DNA from 4 places in the Halobacillus sp. SY10 genome. Region 3 is predicted to be linked to each of the others. Evidence: riboswitches for the same ligand, from Rfam matches in the RefSeq annotation. Region 3 holds a riboswitch; each other region holds the start of a gene.

Region 1 (4,807 bases), 1.9 Mb from region 3:
TTAATGCGAAGTAAACGCCAGTAGATTCAACGAGAGACACCATGGCCACTAAAATCATTGTCAAAATGGCAGACCAATGAAAGCTCGGTGTCCCAAAGTAGAAAGGCTCAATCATATGGAAGACAGCAGATTCATGGACAGCTGAGAAATCGACCCTCCCAAAGAGAGCAGCCACAAGGGTGCCTCCTAAAATACCGATCAGAATGGCTATGGAGCGCATGAATCCTTTTGTGAAACGATATAGAAGGATGATGAATAAAAGCGTTCCAAAGGAAAGAGCAAGATTGGCAGGTGAACCAAAATCTTCAGCCCCTTGGCCACCACCCATGTTATTAATCGCAACAGGAATTAATGTAATTCCGATAATCGTTACAACGGTCCCAGTAACGACAGGTGGAAAGAATCGGACAAGTTTCCCGAAGAAGCGGCTGATCAGGATGACGAACAATCCGGAAACGAGAATAGAACCGTAAATCGCCGAAACCCCATACTGACCCCCGATGGCGATCATCGGACCGACAGCGGTAAACGTACAGCCAAGGACGACAGGAAGACCGATACCGAAATAACGGTTGCGGACGACTTGCAAAATGGTAGCCACCCCGCACATTAATATATCAATGGCGACAAGGTAAGTGAGTTGTTCTGAATTCAGCCCAAGGGCTCCACCGACAATCAATGGAACGAGAATCGCTCCTGCATACATCGCCAACAAATGTTGAATGGCTAAAGCAGTTGTTTTCATGAGGATACCTCCTGTGTTTCAAACGTAATCGTACTGCCCTCAAGTGATGAAAGGGTAGCAAGTGATTCTACTTTTATTCCTTGGCGTCGTAAAAGGCGGCCCCCATCTTGAAACCCTTTCTCTATAACGATCGCCACACCGGCGATGGATGCTCCTGATTGTTCTATAAGGTCAATCAGCCCTTTCGCAGCCTGACCATTCGCTAGAAAATCATCAAGGATCAAGACATGATCATCTTCAGTCATGAAGTCTTTCGATATGGAGATTTCATTTGTTTCTTGCTTCGTAAATGAATGCACCTTTGATGTGTAAAGGTGGTCTTTCATGGTCAATGATTTTTTCTTCCTTGCAAAAATTGCAGGAACACCTAGGCTGAGTGCTGTCATTTGAGCGGGTGCGATACCTGAGGACTCTAATGTCAGCACCTTCGTAATCCCCAACTCTTTAAAGCGGCTCGCAAACTCTTCTCCAATTTCTTTCATGAGTACAGGGTCTATTTGATGATTCAAAAAAGCATCGACTTTAATGACGGACGGAGATAAAACTTTCCCCTCTTCTACGATTTTCTTTTTCAACTGATCCATATCCAACACACCTTTCTAGGTTAAGTATTTATGTAAGCTCAATTACTGCTGTTCAATAAAAGCTCCCGTTTGTGGAAAACTCAGTTTCAAGATAATCCGGGGTTCGTTTGCCATATTAGGAGGCAGGGGTGGTTGGGAAGCCACTCGCTTTCCTGTGGGGGAGTGGCGAGCTTCCTCGGGCTACCGCCCTGTGGGATCTCGCCTATCTCCTTTCTCCCACGGGAGTCTCGCAGCTTCCCAACCACACCATTCGATGTATGTGAGTAACGCCCCCCCTTTACCAAGTTGGATTGTCTTCCACCCTCCCACTTTAAGAAGTATAAAGCGCTCTACATCAAGCTTTCATGATCGAAATGATCACTGGGGATCGTTTATATTATCCCATTCACTTGAGCAAACAAGCAGAGTTTCTGAGAAGTGGTTTCGAGACACTTACATGGTAAAGAGGCGGAGGGGAATGGGGAGACTCCTGCGGGAAAAAAGTGCTAGGTGAGACCCCGCAGAGCGAAGCTCGAGGAGGCTCACCGCGCTCCCGCGGAAAGCGAGCTATTCCCCGCAGCCCCATTCACTCAATAAACATCTCGAAACTGAGTCTTCCACAAACCTGCCATTTAGTTGAACAATTAGAGCTCAGGGAACGTTAGAAACAAAAAAGCACGAAAAGCTTGTTTCCTCTATGGAAAGCAAGTCTTTTCGTGCTGGACGAAGACAAAAACAATGAAACCGTGGACAGGAAAGTCCCGGTGTCTTGTACTGCTTTTCATAGTCGGTTCATTTGCGGTAAACCGGTAGAAACTTGCAGGCCATATCCCCGCGATTATATGAAAACTTATATTCGAATGATATGGATAGTATATCAGTTTATTGTTCGTAATCAACCCCTTTTTAAGAATTTATCGATCTATATTCGATGTTTTGTTCGTGTTGACAGGGGTGGATGTTTAGGAGATAGTGGATGGGAAGAGAGTTTCTCTTTTCCATAGAAAAAATGATCGCCTTATGGTGGCTTCGTCATAGAAGCTGAAAAGGGAAGTTTGGTGAAATGCCAACGCGGTCCCGCCACTGTAATGGGGAGGTGCATAGATGACCCACTGTTTCATAAATGGGAAGGGCTGTGTGCTGATGAACCTGAGCCAGGAGACCTGCCATAAGGAAGAACATGATTTCCTACGGGAGATAGGAGGATGTTACGTGTATTGGATCTATCAAGAGCTTTTTTCGGTTCCATGAATCAAAGGGAGAATCTTATTTGTATTTCTCCCTTCGCGGGCTAATCATTTTCAAAGAGGAGGAACCCATTCATGGAACCTTTACCTGTCCATTATTCTAGAATGACGCAAACAAGATTAGTGCTGCCACCAGATACGAATCACCTGGACACCATTTTCGGAGGGAAAGTTCTCTCTTATATCGACGAAATTGCAGCACTGACCGCCATGAAGCATTCAAACTGTGTTGTTGTTACTGCTTCGATAGACTCGGTGGATTTTTTATCTTCTGCTAAGGTGGGGGACGCATTGACGTTAGAAGCTTGTGTGACGAGCACAGGGCGGACATCCATGGAAGTCTATGTAAAAGTCTTTGCTGATGACTTACTGCAAGGGCGAAAAGTGATGACGACAGAATCATTTTTAACGATGGTCGCTGTAGATGCTGAAGGGAAACCGACACCGGTACCGCCCATCTCCCCCGAGACAGAGGAAGACAAACGATTGTTTGAAACGGCTCCATCCAGGAGGGAACATCGAAAAAGCAGACCGGCGCTTAGATGACAGATACTTAATGTTTTAAAAACGAGTAATCAAATCCACAGACCCCATACTTTAGATGATGTCTTATAATAGTTGTGTGGACTTCTTCCATTCAAAAAAAAGCAGCCCCTTCTAAAAGAAGCGGGCTGCTTTTATGTTCTTTTTAATGGCAAAGTACAGCATCTGAACGACCCTCCGGATTTGATGATTTCTGAAAGGTCGACAGGAATCACATGAAACCCATATTTCTCTAACTGTGTATTTAGTCGCTCGTTTTGAGGGAGGCTGATCACTTTACGGTTTCCAATGGAAAGAACGTTCGGTCCCATGGTAAACTGTTCCTTCTCGGTGACTTCAATCACCTTGTAACGTGCGGTGATGGCTTCCATGCTGTTTTTTGTAAAAGCAGGAGGATAAAGGATGGCAGTAGAATCATCGATCATGTTGAATACGCAGTCCAAATGAAGGATATCCCCTCTCAAAGGAACAGGTACAACCTGATGATCAGGAAGATGCGATTGGAGCTCACGGATTGCTTGACGGGATGTCCTTTTAGTTTCTCCGACCCACACCGTGGCCCCGTCTAACACAATATCTCCGCCTTCAATCGATGAAGGAAGTTCCTCTTCTACCTCGATGTTATTTCTTCTCGCCCATCTCCGCAGGACATCCGTTTCCTGTTTACGAACCTTTTCACTCATAGAGCCGATAAACAGGTGATGATCAATTGTAAATCCGATATCTCTTGTAAACACCTGTTCATAAAGGTCCGGCTGACTTGGGAGTTGTATGACTTCAATTTGATGATCCTCTAAAATCTTCACGAAATACTCATGTTGCTGAAGAGCTGTTTTGACATTTATGTTTTGGTTTTTGTAATGTTTTTGAGTTTCGTTGATGATATCAGTGATTTTCATATAAGAGGGTTTGGCGACTACGACTTTTTTCAGCGGCGAATATTCGGTGTCACAATGAATACTGTTTTCCGAAGCTATTCCAACCATGATAGATCCTCCTTTTATTCATATCCCTTTTCTTCCCCTGGGGACAGCGAATAAAACAATAAAATATATAATGTAAAGCAACCTTTACGTAAAGTTTGCTTTACATTATACTGGAAGTAATTGGAGGGGTGGTATGAGAAACCGGCTTACGGAATATAGAAAAAAGCATGGTTTGTCACAGGACAAATTAGCAGAAAAATTGCAGGTATCACGGCAGACGATTATTTCGATTGAAAAGAACAGATATTCCCCTTCCTTACCGCTTGCATTTGAAATTGCGCGCGTATTTGGTGTACGAATTGAAGATCTTTTTATTTATGAATTAAAGGAGGGGGAATGAGGATGGATTACACTTCTAACGCTTTTAAAGTCATCGGTGGATTCTTCTTTCTAATAGGAGTTTTCTTAATTGTTGTGGGGACGATGGGCGGGCGAATGGCCGTCTATGATTTGGACCATGGTTTCTTTAGGAGTTTTATCTTTCAGTATGAGCTACTTATACCCTCAGTTTAAACAGAAGGATGAACGCATGAAATGGATCAGGCATAAGGCTGTGTTTTACTCTTTCTTTATTATAATGGGGGTAATGGGGGTCTTCCACCTTATGATTTCGTTGCAAGTGGTCTTGCTCAGCGCTGTTTATTTACTCAGTGTCCTATTAGCATTAAACATTGTGGCGGTATTTTTAACGATGGTCATCTTAGCAAGGCGATACTGAAAAAG
Region 2 (4,807 bases), 240 kb from region 3:
AAGGTTAAGGATACGGTTCACTTGACGGAATGGAAAGCGTGTCTTTAAATTATTTTGAAATTTATTCAACAGGAGCGGGATTCCTTCGTCACGGCGACGTCGATGGCCGATCGGATACTCGATAGCGATCTCTTCTGTAGAGGTGCCATCATTAAAGAACACTTGAACGGCATTGGCGATGGAACGTTTGTCAGGATCAAGGTAGTCTTTGCTGTACTGTTCATTTTCAATGGTAACCATTATGTTTCGCAGACGGTCGATTTCAGGATTCGCGGCTACGTCGTCTTCATAATGGTCTGCATTCAAAGATCCATATAATAGACCAATGGCTGTGATGTATTGCAAACAGTGATCACGGTCTGCAGGGTTATTTAGTGGTCCTTTTTTATCAATGATTCGGATGGCAGATTCATGTGTCGTAATCGTTACACGCTCGATCTCGTCGATTCTCCCTTTGACTTGGTCATGAAGTTCGATCGCTGCTTCTGCTGCCGTTTGGGCATGAAATTCAGCTGGGAATGAAATCTTGAATAAGATATTTTCCATCACATAAGAATCGAATGGACGTGCTAAGGTGAGTTCTTTTCCGCCGAAAAGTACATCCTGAAATCCCCAGCCAGGTGCAGACAAGGCAGTTTTGTATCCCATTTCTCCGTTCATCGTCATCAAGGCGAGCCTTACACCACGGCTTGTTGCATCTCCGGCCGCCCATGATTTTCGGGAGCCTGTGTTTGGTGCATGGCGGTAAGTACGAAGACTCGAGTTATCAATCCAGGCTTGGGAAACTGCGTTCACTACGTCTTCTTTACTGCCACCTAACATGGCTGTTACGACTGCTGTTGTGGCTATTTTTACGTAAAGAACATGGTCAAGCCCCTCACGGTTGAGGCTGTTTTCTAAAGCTAAGACCCCCTGGATTTCATGAGCTTTTACAATATTCTCAAGAACATCATCCATCTTCAGCGGTTCTTTCCCCTCTGAAATTCGTTTACGGCTGATGTAATCGGAAATTGCCAGGATTCCCCCTAAGTTGTCGGAAGGATGCCCCCATTCTGCTGCTAGCCATGTATCATTGTAATCGAGCCAGCGGATCATGCATCCTATATTAAAAGCTGCGTGGACGGGGTCCAATTCATAGGACGTACCGGGTACACGAGAGCCATTCGGAACGACAGTGCCAGGAACAATAGGTCCTAAGTGCTTCGTACATTCCGGATAACGTAAGGCTAAAAAGCCGCAGCCTAATGTGTCCATCAGCACGTATTGGGCGGTTTCTAAAGCTTCCTCGCTTGTGATGTTCCCGTAAACCGCGTATTCTGCAATGCGATCCATAACTTGATCCGTAGACTGAGCCGTATTTATTTTCACTTCTGTCATTTTCATCGCCACCTTTTTTATTTTTAAAATGATGTTTGTAAAAGCCGACCGGGACCAGCCAGGCAGCTTGCGATTAAGGGTGCAGACCACGAGGCCCCGTATAGAGAACTCTCGGCCTGAACAATTTGTTGTTGGCATATTGTTCGGATACGTGAGCACACAACCCAAGCGTGCGGGCAGCAAAAAATATCGGGGTGTACAAATCAATTGGTATACCTAAGAGATAGTAGACGGGTGCGGCATAATAGTCCAGGTTCGGATATAAACCCTTTTCTTCTTTCATCAGCTGTTCTCCTGCTTCGCACATCTCAAAAAGATCTTCGCGTTTTCTCTTTACAGCCAGTTCACGTAACGCTTCTTTCATAAGAGCTGCTCTAGGGTCCATCTTCTTCATGTACACACGGTGTCCGAAACCCATGACTTTTTCTTTATTGTTAAGTTTTTCATAGAGAAGATGGCGGAATCCATCCGTTGTTTCTCCTTCTAACAGCATGTGCATGACTGCTTCATTCGCTCCACCGTGGAGGTTTCCTTTCAATGAAGCCACTGCTCCAGTGAGGGCTCCATAAATGTCAGCGTTTGTCGAAGCGATCACACGTGCTGCGAAGGTCGAATTTGGCATTTCATGTTCGCTATATACCATCAAAGACTGATCAAAATAGTCTGCTTCCGCTTGAGTCGGCTCTTTTCCTGTAATCATGTATAAGAAATTGGTACTATAGGGAAGTTCCTGTTTGGGTTCAACGACAGCTTCATCATGAAGGATATGATAGCTGTTCGCCACGATATTTGGAATTTTTGCCAGCAGCCTGAGAGCGGTCTTGCTGATTTCCTCCTCCCGCCGTCCATCTAAATTTTTTTCGTACCCTGCAAGGGCAGATATCCCTGTGCGTAAAGCGTCCATCGGGTGGGTTTCTTTAGGCAGTTTGCTGAATAGGGAAAAGAAATCAGCAGGCAGGTCATATTCTTTTTTCAATTCTTGTTCAAGAGAGGAGCGTTGTTCGTCATCAGGGAGCACACCTTGAAGTAAAAGCTGGACTAAATCAAGATATTGTTTGTTCTCGGCTAGCTCAATGAGTTCATATCCACGAAGGACGATTTCTTCCGCATCAACATCTAAATAAGACAGTTTTGTTTCGGTTGCAATGACACCGTCTAAACCTGGTTTGTAGGCTGTTTGCTCTGCCATGAAAATTCCTCCTCTTTTTGTTAACGCTTTCAAATAAGTATTTAAACTTTTGAAGGCACCTGCGGATATCCACACACTTCCTCATGAACAAGGGTATAGGCGGCATCGAGGTTATCCATCTCCTGCGCTTGGCCGTCCTCGCTGGGTATCTCTTTTTTTAATTCGTTATAGGTCGATTCGAGTGAACAGGAAACGGAGGAATACAGGCGATTCATAATACAAGCTTTGAATCTATTCACGTAATACTCGGTTGCAATGGTCAAAGAAAAACACCTCTAATCAAATGGAAATGAAGGCAATAAAAAAACAACTTTCAGAGAAAGTTGTTAAGTTGAGATTTGCAATTTAATAGAGTATAAAACCAATACATCAGGTATAGAGCACCCACTGGTCCAAACTCTTTCACTCGCACTTAACACCTCCTATCCTCGTAGGTATGGATGTTCGCTGACAAAGGCAGGTCTCCTGGCTTATGATCATCGCTCCCTGGCTCCTTCCCATTCCCGTTTTTAACGGAGAACAGTGGTCTTTCCAGTTTGCTCCCAAATACAGTTGCGGGACAGCATCGGATTTACACCGATTTCCCTTTTAAGCAAATAAGCTTGAACAAGCTTATTTGCACCTGAGTCTGAAACATATTCAGTTATGACCTTTTCAATATAACAAAGATTTTGAAAATAGACAATTATTTCTAAAAAATGAGTGGTAAACAAGGTGATTGAAATCTTTTAGTAAGACGGAAAGTGAAATTATTGAAATGTTTAAACCTCATGGCTGTAAGAATGGAATCGATTCTATTATGAAATCTATTTTAAAAGCCGAGTGTTACTATTCAAAAAAAGTGCCTGACCCCCACTTCTAGTGATAGAGTGGAGGGGAAGGCATTTTTTAGGCTCATTTGGGAATAAATTATTTGCTTTTTTTCTTCTTAAGGTAACTTATATATATGGCTATTACTCCACCTAATGTAAAAGCATGTACAGTAAAAGCTGAAATCTGAGTACTAGGAAGGTCTCTGTTAAAAATGTTATATAGTGATATAGCTGCTATTAATAATAAGCCTATTAGACTTAGAGTCAATTTCAATTAAAAACCTCCTGGTAAATATTTTCTTGTCTCACTATACAATAGACTAATTCACACGTAAAAACAGTAATGGAATTTTGCGAAATAACGCATAAAAAAGTGCCTGCCCCCATACTGCTAAAGTTTTAACGTGTCGTGGTAGGGGAGCACTTTTTTTCATGAATTCAAAGTCATATTTCTATTTCATAAGCAAAAAAAGATGTCAAAAACACATTGACGAAAACGTTTACAAGGAGTATAGTTTACACAAGGTAATCGATTACGTAAACGATTAAGTGAGTTTTAGAAATGAGGATTAACCATGGTTTCCATTAAAGATGTTGCAAAAAAAGCCCAAGTCTCTACAGCAACCGTATCTCATGTGATCAATGAGACCAGATTTGTAGCCGATGAGACCAAACAGAAAGTTTACCTGGCGATGAAGGATCTGAATTACCAGCCGAACCGGATCGCAAGAAGTCTCAGAAGTCGTAAATCGAATACGATCGGACTTTTGGTTCCGTTAGTTGCCGAAGATACATCGAATTTCTTCTTCATGAGCATTGCGAATGGAATTGAAAAGGTATTGAAAGAGAATGGATATAACCTGATCCTTAGTAATTCCGACGAAGATGAAGGAACGGAAAAAGATCAAATCCGCGTTTTTAATACGCAGTTGATTGACGGATTGATCATTGCCCCTGTAAACGGGAAAGATTCAGCATATAAACAGGAATTAACCGGTGACTATCCCGTCGTTTATATTGACCGTCATCCGAGCGGTATTGAAGGGGACATGGTTCTTGTTGATAACCTTCGCGGGTCGTATGAGGCTGTCACTGCTCTCCTTAACAAAGGGTACGAGCGGATCGGCTTTATCACAGGCACCCTTGGGATTACGACTAGTGATGAACGCTTGAATGGGTATAAACAAGCCCTGGAAGAAAAAGGGCTTCCCGTAAGGAAAGAGTTTATCAAAGAAGGGCCGGCCACCTTTGAACAAGGCTATCAGTTAGCGAAAGAGCTTCATGAAGCAGGAGTTTCTGCTTTGTTTATCGCCAATAATGTCATGACGATGGGAGCTGTTTCTTACCTTAAGGAACATCAGGTCAACATTCCTGAAGAAATCGGCATCATAGGCTATGACGATTATGATTGGATGAAGATCACGTCACC
Region 3 (4,807 bases):
ACGGTGAAACCATCAGGAAACGTAACGACAGCCGAACCTTCTGTTTCATCCACTTCATATTCGATTCCTTCTACAGCTCTCTCAGCTAAACCGTACCTCTCTGGTGAAAATGTGTCGACCTCCTGCTGCTTCTGGAGGGTAGGAAGGATGACTTCAGCATTTTTCCCTGGATAAGACACCGTATCATAACCGCCTTCGTCACTCCTTAAAACCAGTGACTCAAGCTCTGCCTCAGGCTCTTCTTGTGTTTCTTCAAGCTTTGATTCTTCCTCTTTCTCTTGGGATTCTTCTTCTGCATTTTCTTCAGGAGGAAGGTCCTTATCCTCGCTGGAAGGTTCAGCTTCCTTGATTTCAGCACTTTCCTCTTCACTCTCTGAGGTAGATGAATCAAGAGATGGAGCTGTTTCTTCAGTCGCCGACGAGGATTCTGCATTCTCATTCGCACGATCGGCAGACTCTTCCACGGTAAGCATTCCATTGTTACTGAAAAAGACAGGAATGAACACGGCAAGTACTAGCAAAACAGCAATCGTAGCTAATCCAGGAAAAAGCCATGGAGCTACTTTCCTTTTTGGTGTATTTACGCGTGATGAAACCTTTTGGTAGAGCGTTTCTTTCGATTGGCGATCATCCATAGAAGGGAGTTCACCTAATACTTTTTTGATATCTTCGTCATTACGCTTCTTCACGATCTCCCCTCCCCTCTTCCATCTCTTCAAGTATCATCTTCAGAGCTTTCATGGCTCGATGTTGAGTCGTCTTCACTTTACTCTCACTCCAGCTTAAGATTTCTGCTGTTTCTTTTATGGACATGCCTTGAATGAAACGGAAAATCAACACACTTCGCTGATCGACCGTACATTTGTCGAGCGCTTGATACACTTGTTGAATTTCATCATTCTGCACGGCAATCTCTTCAGGCATTTTATTCTGATCTTTGATTTGCTCACCTTTCTCAGTCCAATCAAAGAACTCCATGAAGCGGTTCCTCTTTCTTTTTTGTTTACGGAAATAGTCAATGGCTACGTGCCTGGCTATGGAAAACAACCATGTTTTCTCAGAGCTTTTTCCATTGAATGAATCATATGATTTCATGACCCTCACATAAACATCCTGAACCAAGTCTTCAGCAAGACTTCTGTCCTTGACCATATAGATGAGAAACTGAAACAGGTCATGGTGATAGTTTTCGTATAGTTCGTCAAAGAACGTTCGCAATGGTGGTACCTCCTGGGTCACTTTAATAGTCGTTTTATGTATGAAAAAAGTTACACTCTCTATCTTAATATGCAAAAAAAGAAAAAGGAACCGGGTTTTCAAAAGAAAATCACCTGCCCAATACCTCTATCCCAACTTCAACTAAAGCTCCCAATTGTGGAAGACTCAGTTTCGAGACTTTTGGGTTAGAGATTCGGGGCTGCGGGGGATAACTCGCTTTCCGCGGGAGCGCGATGAGCCTCCTCGGACTGCGTCCTGTGGGGTCTCACCATGCACTTTTTTCCCGCAGGAGTCTCGCCATCCCCCTCCGCCCCTTTGCCATATTCAGTGTCTCGAAACTACTACCACGAATAGCGGAATTCCCAAGCTCTGTCGAAATGCAAATGTCTGTGGCTTCTCTATTGAAATGCTGATACAGCGCGATTTATGACTCCTGGACAAGGGGGTTGGAAGACGCTCTTTCTAAGTGTAGGGGTTCGTTTTTCACACTCATCGAATGGGGTGGTGGGGAAGCTGCGAGACTCCCGTGGGAGAAAGGAGATCGGCGAGATCCCGCAGGGCGTTAGCCCGAGGAAGCTTGCCACTCCCCCACAGGAAAGCGAGTTGCTTCCCCACCACACCTGACTCTCAATACGGCAAACGAACACCGATTATATCGAAACTGAATCTTCTACAATCCTGCCATTAACTTTAATAAACGGTAGGGTTAAGGGAACAAAAAAGCTACCCTTGTTCGGGTAGCTAAGATACTTTTGATATGGCGTTTCTTTTTTCGTAGCGTTGGAAAAGTGTTCCGAGTATTGGAGATAGTGCCAATATGAACACAGTATTAGAAACTGCATGATTGATATCCATCGGGAGGCCAGCTAAATAATACGCCCAAAATGGCTGGCCCGCAGCCCGCATCGTTAAGGAAAGAATGACGCCGAAAAAAAGTCCGCTGATAAAGCCATAGATGGAAAGACCCCAGAATGGCATTTTTGACCAATATTTCCCTAGGAGACCGGCAATGATTCCTATAATTGACCAGGCGATGATCTGCCAGATGGTCCATATCCCCATGCCCAACAACACATTAGACACAAAGGTTGTGAGCAGTGCAATGAGGATTCCTGCACTGGGTCCGAGCCAGAAACCGGCAATAATAATGATTGCAGTCACCGGCTGGATATTAGGAAAATGAGCTAAAGCCATCCTTCCTGCTATGGCTAAGGATGCGAGCATGGCAATCAATGTTAACTTATAGGTATTCATCCTTCATCATTCCCAAGATTGATAATCAAAAACGATCTCGTCTCCATCCTTTACTTCGTACTCATTGGCTCCAACCATTGCTTCATCGCCGTTAATGGTGTACATCCAAGCCATTTTTTCTTCTTGGTTGCCGGCAATCCCTTCGATGCTGTTAATGAACCCTTCGGATTGTTCTACTTCATAGTTATCTTCCATGACTTCCATGAGGGTGGTTCCTTCTTCTACTGTTATTTCATCTTCCGCAATCATTTCTTCGCCATCGTTTTTAGATAGCTGCACTTGTACAGTAACTTCCTGCACTTGTTCTTCTTGAGTAGCTGATGTCTCACTACCCTCTTGAGTCCCACATCCAGCCAGCATGCCTACAGCGAGAATCATTGCTGTTAGTAACGTATTCCATTTTTTCATTACAATCTCTCCCTTTCTTTTTGTTTCACGGCCAGGAGGAGAGAAAAGCGAAGACAACCAAGTCACCTGTATGTAGAAATCGTTATATCTTTCCTACCACAAAAAAAGCTTACCCTTCTACAAGGGTAAGCTTAAGACAAACGAAAGGATAAGATCTACGTTCCACGTCATACCGATCGGTTGTCTCAAATGCTCAATCCCCGAAGCTTTGAAACGTTGGATCAGGCAGGTCTACTGACTTGTGCGTCATCCTAATCAGGATCCTTCCCATACCTGAAGGTACAGTGGAATTTCCTTTTCGTCTACACTTACAGTTGCGAGGACAGTTCTGGTTTTCCACCAGATTCCCTATCAAGTCTTTTCAGACACCTGAATCCTCTTCTTATGAAGTTTCCATAAACAAGATTACAACAATTTTCCGAATATAGCAACTTTATTTTTCCTTATGTGTAAAAGGAATTTTAAAAGTAAAGGTGGTTCCTTCTTTCAACTTGCTGTGCACACTAATGGCCCCATCATGGGCTTCTACAATGTTTTTCGCAATCGCAAGTCCGAGCCCTGTGCCTTTTTTGTAATTTTTATCTTCACGCTTCCTTGATTTATCTGCTTTATAGAAACGCTCAAAGACGAATGGAAGGTCTTCCTCGGCAATTCCATACCCGGAGTCTTTGACACTTGCAATCCATTCCTTTTCATCTTGTTCAAGAATCACCTGTACCTGACTGCCCGGGTCGGAATGTCGGATCGCATTATCAATCAAATTTGTAAACACTTGTTCAATACGATCAGGATCGAAATCGAGGAACCCGAACTCCCCTTCTACTTTCAAATGAAGGTCTACAGACTTCTCTTTGGCAATCCCACTGAATTTCCGAATGATTTTGTTCAAAAATGGCTCAATTTCAACAGATTCTTCATTCAACTGAATATGTCCCGCTTCCATCCGTGCTATATCCAAAAGCTCATTGACAAGACGACCGATCCTGAGCGACTCGTCATGGATGATTTGCGCGAGTTCATTTTTGTCTTCTTTTGATTCCGCAATGTCATCCACGATGGCTTCACTATACCCTTGCAGCATCGAAATGGGGGTACGCAATTCGTGGGATACATTAGCGATAAAGTCTTTGCGGAGCTTGTTCAGTCTTCTTTCTTCCGTCATATCCCGAAGGACCGCGACAGCTCCACGTACTTTTTCTTTGTCATACAAAGGTGTCATGATGATCACCCAGGACCTGCCTTGTAATGTCATCTCGATCATGGATTCATTTTCATCCGTGATAACATTGTTAAACAAATCCCTCAGCGGTTCTGGAAGGGACGTTTGATCAGAAGACGTGGATGCAGCGTTCTTTTCAAACGCATAGGCATCTAAATATTGTTGTGCGGGGGGATTGGAAATGAGCACATCCCCTTCGCGATTAAACGTTATGACGCCATCTGCCATCGACCTCAAAATACCCGAGAGCTGTTCTTTTTCCTGATTCAAAGCATTGATATGAAACTTCAACTCCCGGCCCATCCGGTTAAAGGCCATCGCCAGTTCACCGATTTCATCATGTGTACGTATGGGTATCTTCGTGTTGAACTCGCCTTTGGCAAGTTCGAGGGCACCTTCTCTCATTTTAATCAAAGGTGCCGTGATTCGAGTGGAGAGGAAAAAGGCGAAAATGGTCGTTAATACGATGGCAATTCCAGCACCCAGGAATATGATTTTTGTCGTCTGTTCGGACGTTTCTTCAATCGTATCCAGTGATTGATAGACAAAAACAGCCCCGTCCTGGTTATTAAGTGGAGTGCCGACAACCATGACTCCAGTCTCGCCATTTCCTAGATCGGCAACTTTTTTAACATCTGCGCCTTCATTCAAAACGGTTGCTGTATCTTCGTCATTTTTAAACCATTCATAATCTAGCACAGGCAGTGA
Region 4 (4,807 bases), 1.9 Mb from region 3:
CTCCTTTTTATGATGAGCAGACTTCACAATCATCAAATTCTTCCTGACTGGATGTTGATCGCGTATAGTAGGTCGTTTTCAATCCGTGTTTCCATGCAGACAAGTGTAAATTCAACAACTCTTTCGCCTGGATGTTGTTCCGTACATAGAGATTAAACGAGATGGATTGATCGATATATTTTTGTCTGATGCTGTTCTGCCTGATGGATGCGTGTTGGTCTACATCGTAGGCGGATGGATAATACCCATAGGTTTCATGGGTTAAATCAGGTGCGGTAACAGGAATCTTGTAATCTTTTTTCTCTTCGGAATAAAACTTTTTGAAAATCGGATCAATACTGGCCGTACTTCCTGCAATGAGGGAGGTACTTGAATTCGGTGCTACAGCCATCAAATATCCATTTCTCATTCCATTCTTGGAAACCTTGTCTTGCAAGGCTTTCCAGTTCCATGTGCCCTCTTGGTCAAACGTTCGTTTAATGAAAAAATCTCCTGTTTGCCAGTCTGATCCTTCGAATAGAGGATAGCTTCCTTTTTCGGCAGCCAAATCAGCACTAGCCTCAATAGCGTGATAGGCGACGGCTTCATACACTTCCTCCGTATAGTCGAGCGCTTCCTGGGATTCCCAGTCGATCTTCTTCTTGGCAAGAAGGTGGGCCCATCCGAAGGTGCCGAGCCCAACGCCACGGTAAGACTGGTTCGTGAGCTGTGCTTGTAACACGGGAATGGTATTTCTGTCGATGACGTTATCGAGCATACGAACTTGAATCGAAATCAAGCGCTTCAGAACACCGTTCGTGACGGCACGACCGAGATTGATGCTCGACAGGTTACAGACAACAAAATCTCCTGGTGTCTTCACAGATATGATTTTACCGTCTTCCACGTATTGTTCATCCTGGATGGTCGGTTTTTGATTCTGGGTGATCTCTGTACAAAGATTGCTGCAATAAACCATACCCGCGTGACTGTTCGGATTCATGCGGTTGACTTCATCCCTGTAAAACATATACGGCGTTCCTGTTTCAAGCTGACCGATCATGATGCGCTTCATAATTTCGATCGCTGGGACTTTCTCTTTAGAAAGGTCTGGATGGGCGACACAGGCGGCATATTTCTCCCGGAAGGATCCAGACCCTCTTTTTTCATCAAAATGATCTTCCAGCGAGTAGCCCATGATGCTGCGGACTTCATGAGGGTCGAACAAGTACCAGTCTTCACGGTTTTCCACTGCCTCCATAAAGAGGTCAGGGATGGATACCCCAGTGAAAAGGTCATGAGTCCGCTGGCGTTCGTCCCCGTTGTTCAATCGGCTGTCGAGGAAAGGGAAGATATCTTTGTGCCATACATCTAAATATACAGCGACAGCTCCCTGGCGCTGCCCCAGTTGGTCCACGCTGACAGCGGTGTTGTTGAGTTGTTTCATCCATGGGAGGATCCCTGACGAGACGCCTTTGAATCCACGGATGTCACTGCCGCGGCTCCTGATTTTACCTAAGTAAACTCCGATGCCCCCACCGTGCTTACTCAGGTTGGCGATGTCGGTATTGCTGTCATAGATGGACTGTAAGGAATCATCGATGGTGTCGATGAAACAGGAACTCAGCTGTCCATACCGTTTTCCTGCATTTGCGAGGGTAGGAGTAGCTACAGTCATATACAAATGACTGAGCGCCCAATACGCTTCTTTGACGAGAGGAAGGCGCTTCGATGCTTTTTCTTCCGCCATCAACACCATGGCGATGATCATGAAACGTTCTTGCGGGAGTTCGTAAACCTCTTTCGCTTTGCTTTTCGCAAGATATCGGTCGCTTAATGTCTTCAAACCAATATAAGTGAAGAGATGATCGCGATCAGGTGCGATAGAATCCTCTAATTCTTCTATTTCCTTTTTTGTGTAATATGTTAGAAGATTCCTGCTGTAAATGTTCTTTTCAATCAATGTTTGGATCAGCCCGTAAAAGTCTTCATAAGGTCCAGGTGTGGATCGATTGTGAGCAGATTTTTCGTACATGTCTTCCAGGTGGATGCGGCTTGCTACATACGTCCAATCTGGATTCGATTCATCGATTTCCGCCAGACACTCTAAAATGAATGCATCTTTGTCATTCTTGAGGGTGGGGGACTTATCAATGAGTCGTTGCACATTTAAATGGGAAAAATCTGCTTGCCATTGTTGAATTCTCTCTTGCCAGGACGTGTTTCTTGTTAAGGTTTCCATTATTTTTCACTCCTTGAAAATGAAGGTGTACGATCATGAATAGTCAGGGTTCGGAAAAATAAAAAAATCCGCTCAACGAAAATTGAGCGGATGAAACCATGAAACGAAGAGAAGACACGAGAGCCTTCGTTCCATCGCTTCATCTTCTCAATCCCCGAAGAAGTTGAAACTGCGACGAACGAAGACAGGTCTCCTGGCTGACACTCGATCTTACTCTGGTCCTTCCCGTGCAAAGCACAGTGGAATGTCCATTTCGCGAGTGATGACAGTTGCGGGGGCAGCTCCGGATTTTAACCGGATTCCCTATTAAGCCTTGTGGCATCTTCTGTTCGTAGATACTATATATAGTGTTTATTTAAGTTTATATTAGCTTATATTGTGTTTCTATCATAACGCTGAAGAAGGAATCATGCAACTCTTTTTTATCGAACTTCGACAAGAATAGAGCTATCATCTCTGTTGTGTTCCGCTATAATGGAGGATAGGAAATATATTTGAAAGGGATGATGGTGTGGCTCAAACATTTAATTGGCATAAGGAAGCGGAAAAGCAATGGAATGATCGTGCGGAAATGTGGAACTCAAAAAGTCGTGAGATGTGGGACGACGGGAGCCGGTGTACGATTGTCCCTTTTTTGACAAAGCGTGTAACTAAAGGGAAAATCGCTGATCTTGGGTGTGGAGATGGTTATGGATCGTATCTGCTTTACAAAGCAGGCTATAATGTTACAGGACTCGATTTGTCAGAAGACATGGTCACGCGAGCGAATGAACGAGTGAATGATGAGCGGATCTCATTTGTTCAAGGAGATTTGACAGACCTGCCGTTTAAAGATGAATCGTTTGACGCGGCGATGGCGATCAATTCATTAGAATGGACAGAAGTCCCGTACAAGGGCCTGGAAGAAATGAAGCGGATTTTGAAGCCGGGCGGCCGATTATGTGTCGGCCTACTCGGACCTACAGCGATGCCGCGTATCAATAGTTATCGCAGGGTATATGGGGAAGAGGTCATTTGTAACACGATGATGCCATGGGAACTTCAAAAAATGGCAGAAGAAACCGGCTGGACCTATGTAGAAGGTCAAGGAGTGTATAAACGTGGGGTGGAAGACCATCACATCGCGCAGCTGGATGAAGAATTAAAACAAGCCTTAACCTTCATGTGGATCTTCATCTTTGAAAAACAATAAACAACAAAAGCACCCGATAAGCGGGTGCTTTTTGTTTGGGAATAAATGTATGACCTGGTACACCAGATAAATACATAGATGTAAATAAATGTATGAACAGGTCATTCCTTTATTCTCCTTCCTCGGTCCAGAGGAATTCTTTGAGTAATTGGTCGACTTCTTCGAGTTCGTGGAGGCCGGAATGTGTGGCTAGCGGGTTGTAGAGGCGTTTTTCCTCATACTGTCCAAAGGGGACGATTTTTTCCAATCCACTCACACTCGAGGCATGGACAAGACCGTCCCAATGCTCGGCTTCAGGGTCATCGGCATTGATGACACCAGCTATAGCAAACACTTCCACATCATTCGGGAACTGATCCTTATTCTGCACCATCTGCTTTAAAGCTTCAGACTTCGGCCGCAGGTCAGTTGTTGCCGCTCCGTAATTGGATGCGAAGTAGCCTTCTTTTTCAATGCCTTTAAAGGGGCTAGCAATGACGGACAATTTCTCTACTCGAGGAACAGAATATTGGTGGTCGCTCAGCAAGTAATTGACCGATGCGATCCCTCCCATCGAGTGGCCGACGAGGTTCACTTGTTGAATGTTGTAATCGGCTTTTAAACGCCGCATGATTTCAGAAAGCCAATGGGTCTGGTTATAGATACTTGCACGATTGTTTTCGAAAAGCACTTGGATGAATGGATTGTGTGTTTCAGCAAAACCACCTCGGATGGTGACATGCCCACGGCTGGAGACATAAACCGTCATATGTTTCTGTCCCCATTGTAAGTTCTGCATCCGGTCCATCATCGTTTCGAAGCTTCGCGGGCCACCTTTAAAGCCATGCACGAACAATGTGGGTACAAGATCTTCGCGGTCCACGGGTTCAGAGCTTCCGGGTCTTGAGTTGATCATAAAAAAGAGCAGGCCGATCAGAAGGGAGCCCATCAAAATCGGCGCCCATTTTTTCCATAGCATAACGTTTTCCTCCTGAAAAACAGATCTATGAATAGTGTAACGGCTAACGCGTGTCGCTTCCTGGTATATTTATGAAAAAAGAATGACAATGTGTCGAAGATATCATTAGCATACCCGGATCTGTCAATGGACATCGAAGGGTTTATCTCCCATTTTTCGGGGAAAACTGAAATTGTAAAAAGATTGGATTACGGAAAGGAGCTTTCCATTGAATCAAGAAGAATTGAAAAAGAAAATCCACGAAGTCATGGAGCAACATAAAGTTGGTACGCTTGCCACAGTGAAAAATAATAAACCCCATTCGCGTTATATGACGTTTTGGAATGATGATGAGTTCACTTTCTATACCCCAACAAACAGAGAGACTCATAAAGCGGATGAAATTGAAGCGAACCCACATGTCCATATCCTTCTCGGATACGAAGGGGAAGGCTAT

What was found. Region 3 has a riboswitch for cobalamin ahead of ACJA3J_RS11550 (DUF4430 domain-containing protein). Riboswitches for the same ligand answer to the same signal wherever they lie in the genome.
Region 1: another riboswitch for cobalamin. It lies ahead of ACJA3J_RS01700 (acyl-CoA thioesterase); the one in region 3 lies ahead of ACJA3J_RS11550 (DUF4430 domain-containing protein).
Region 2: another riboswitch for cobalamin. It lies ahead of ACJA3J_RS12630 (hypothetical protein); the one in region 3 lies ahead of ACJA3J_RS11550 (DUF4430 domain-containing protein).
Region 4: another riboswitch for cobalamin. It lies ahead of ACJA3J_RS01870 (ribonucleoside-diphosphate reductase subunit alpha); the one in region 3 lies ahead of ACJA3J_RS11550 (DUF4430 domain-containing protein).

What each region holds. Positions count from the first base shown of each region.
Region 1 covers NZ_CP174345.1:312,361-317,167, forward strand. The annotation lists gene ACJA3J_RS01690 (nucleobase:cation symporter-2 family protein) at 1-745, opposite strand, end outside; gene ACJA3J_RS01695 (xanthine phosphoribosyltransferase) at 742-1,329, opposite strand; purine riboswitch at 2,073-2,174, opposite strand; cobalamin riboswitch at 2,313-2,494, shown strand; gene ACJA3J_RS01700 (acyl-CoA thioesterase) at 2,631-3,101, shown strand; gene ACJA3J_RS01705 (dimethylarginine dimethylaminohydrolase family protein) at 3,233-4,084, opposite strand; gene ACJA3J_RS01710 (helix-turn-helix transcriptional regulator) at 4,218-4,424, shown strand; gene ACJA3J_RS01715 (hypothetical protein) at 4,427-4,597, shown strand.
Region 2 covers NZ_CP174345.1:2,498,422-2,503,228, reverse strand. The annotation lists gene ACJA3J_RS12640 (bifunctional 2-methylcitrate dehydratase/aconitate hydratase) at 1-1,377, opposite strand, end outside; gene mmgD (citrate synthase) at 1,451-2,566, opposite strand; gene ACJA3J_RS12630 (hypothetical protein) at 2,608-2,829, opposite strand; cobalamin riboswitch at 3,004-3,207, opposite strand; gene ACJA3J_RS12625 (LacI family DNA-binding transcriptional regulator) at 3,954-4,807, shown strand, end outside.
Region 3 covers NZ_CP174345.1:2,260,258-2,265,064, forward strand. The annotation lists gene ACJA3J_RS11535 (hypothetical protein) at 1-689, opposite strand, end outside; gene sigX (RNA polymerase sigma factor SigX) at 676-1,218, opposite strand; gene ACJA3J_RS11545 (ECF transporter S component) at 1,960-2,472, opposite strand; gene ACJA3J_RS11550 (DUF4430 domain-containing protein) at 2,479-2,880, opposite strand; cobalamin riboswitch at 3,087-3,268, opposite strand; gene ACJA3J_RS11555 (ATP-binding protein) at 3,314-4,807, opposite strand, start outside.
Region 4 covers NZ_CP174345.1:348,599-353,405, forward strand. The annotation lists gene ACJA3J_RS01870 (ribonucleoside-diphosphate reductase subunit alpha) at 8-2,221, opposite strand; cobalamin riboswitch at 2,387-2,562, opposite strand; gene ACJA3J_RS01875 (class I SAM-dependent methyltransferase) at 2,793-3,413, shown strand; gene ACJA3J_RS01880 (alpha/beta hydrolase) at 3,523-4,371, opposite strand; gene ACJA3J_RS01885 (pyridoxamine 5'-phosphate oxidase family protein) at 4,580-4,807, shown strand, end outside.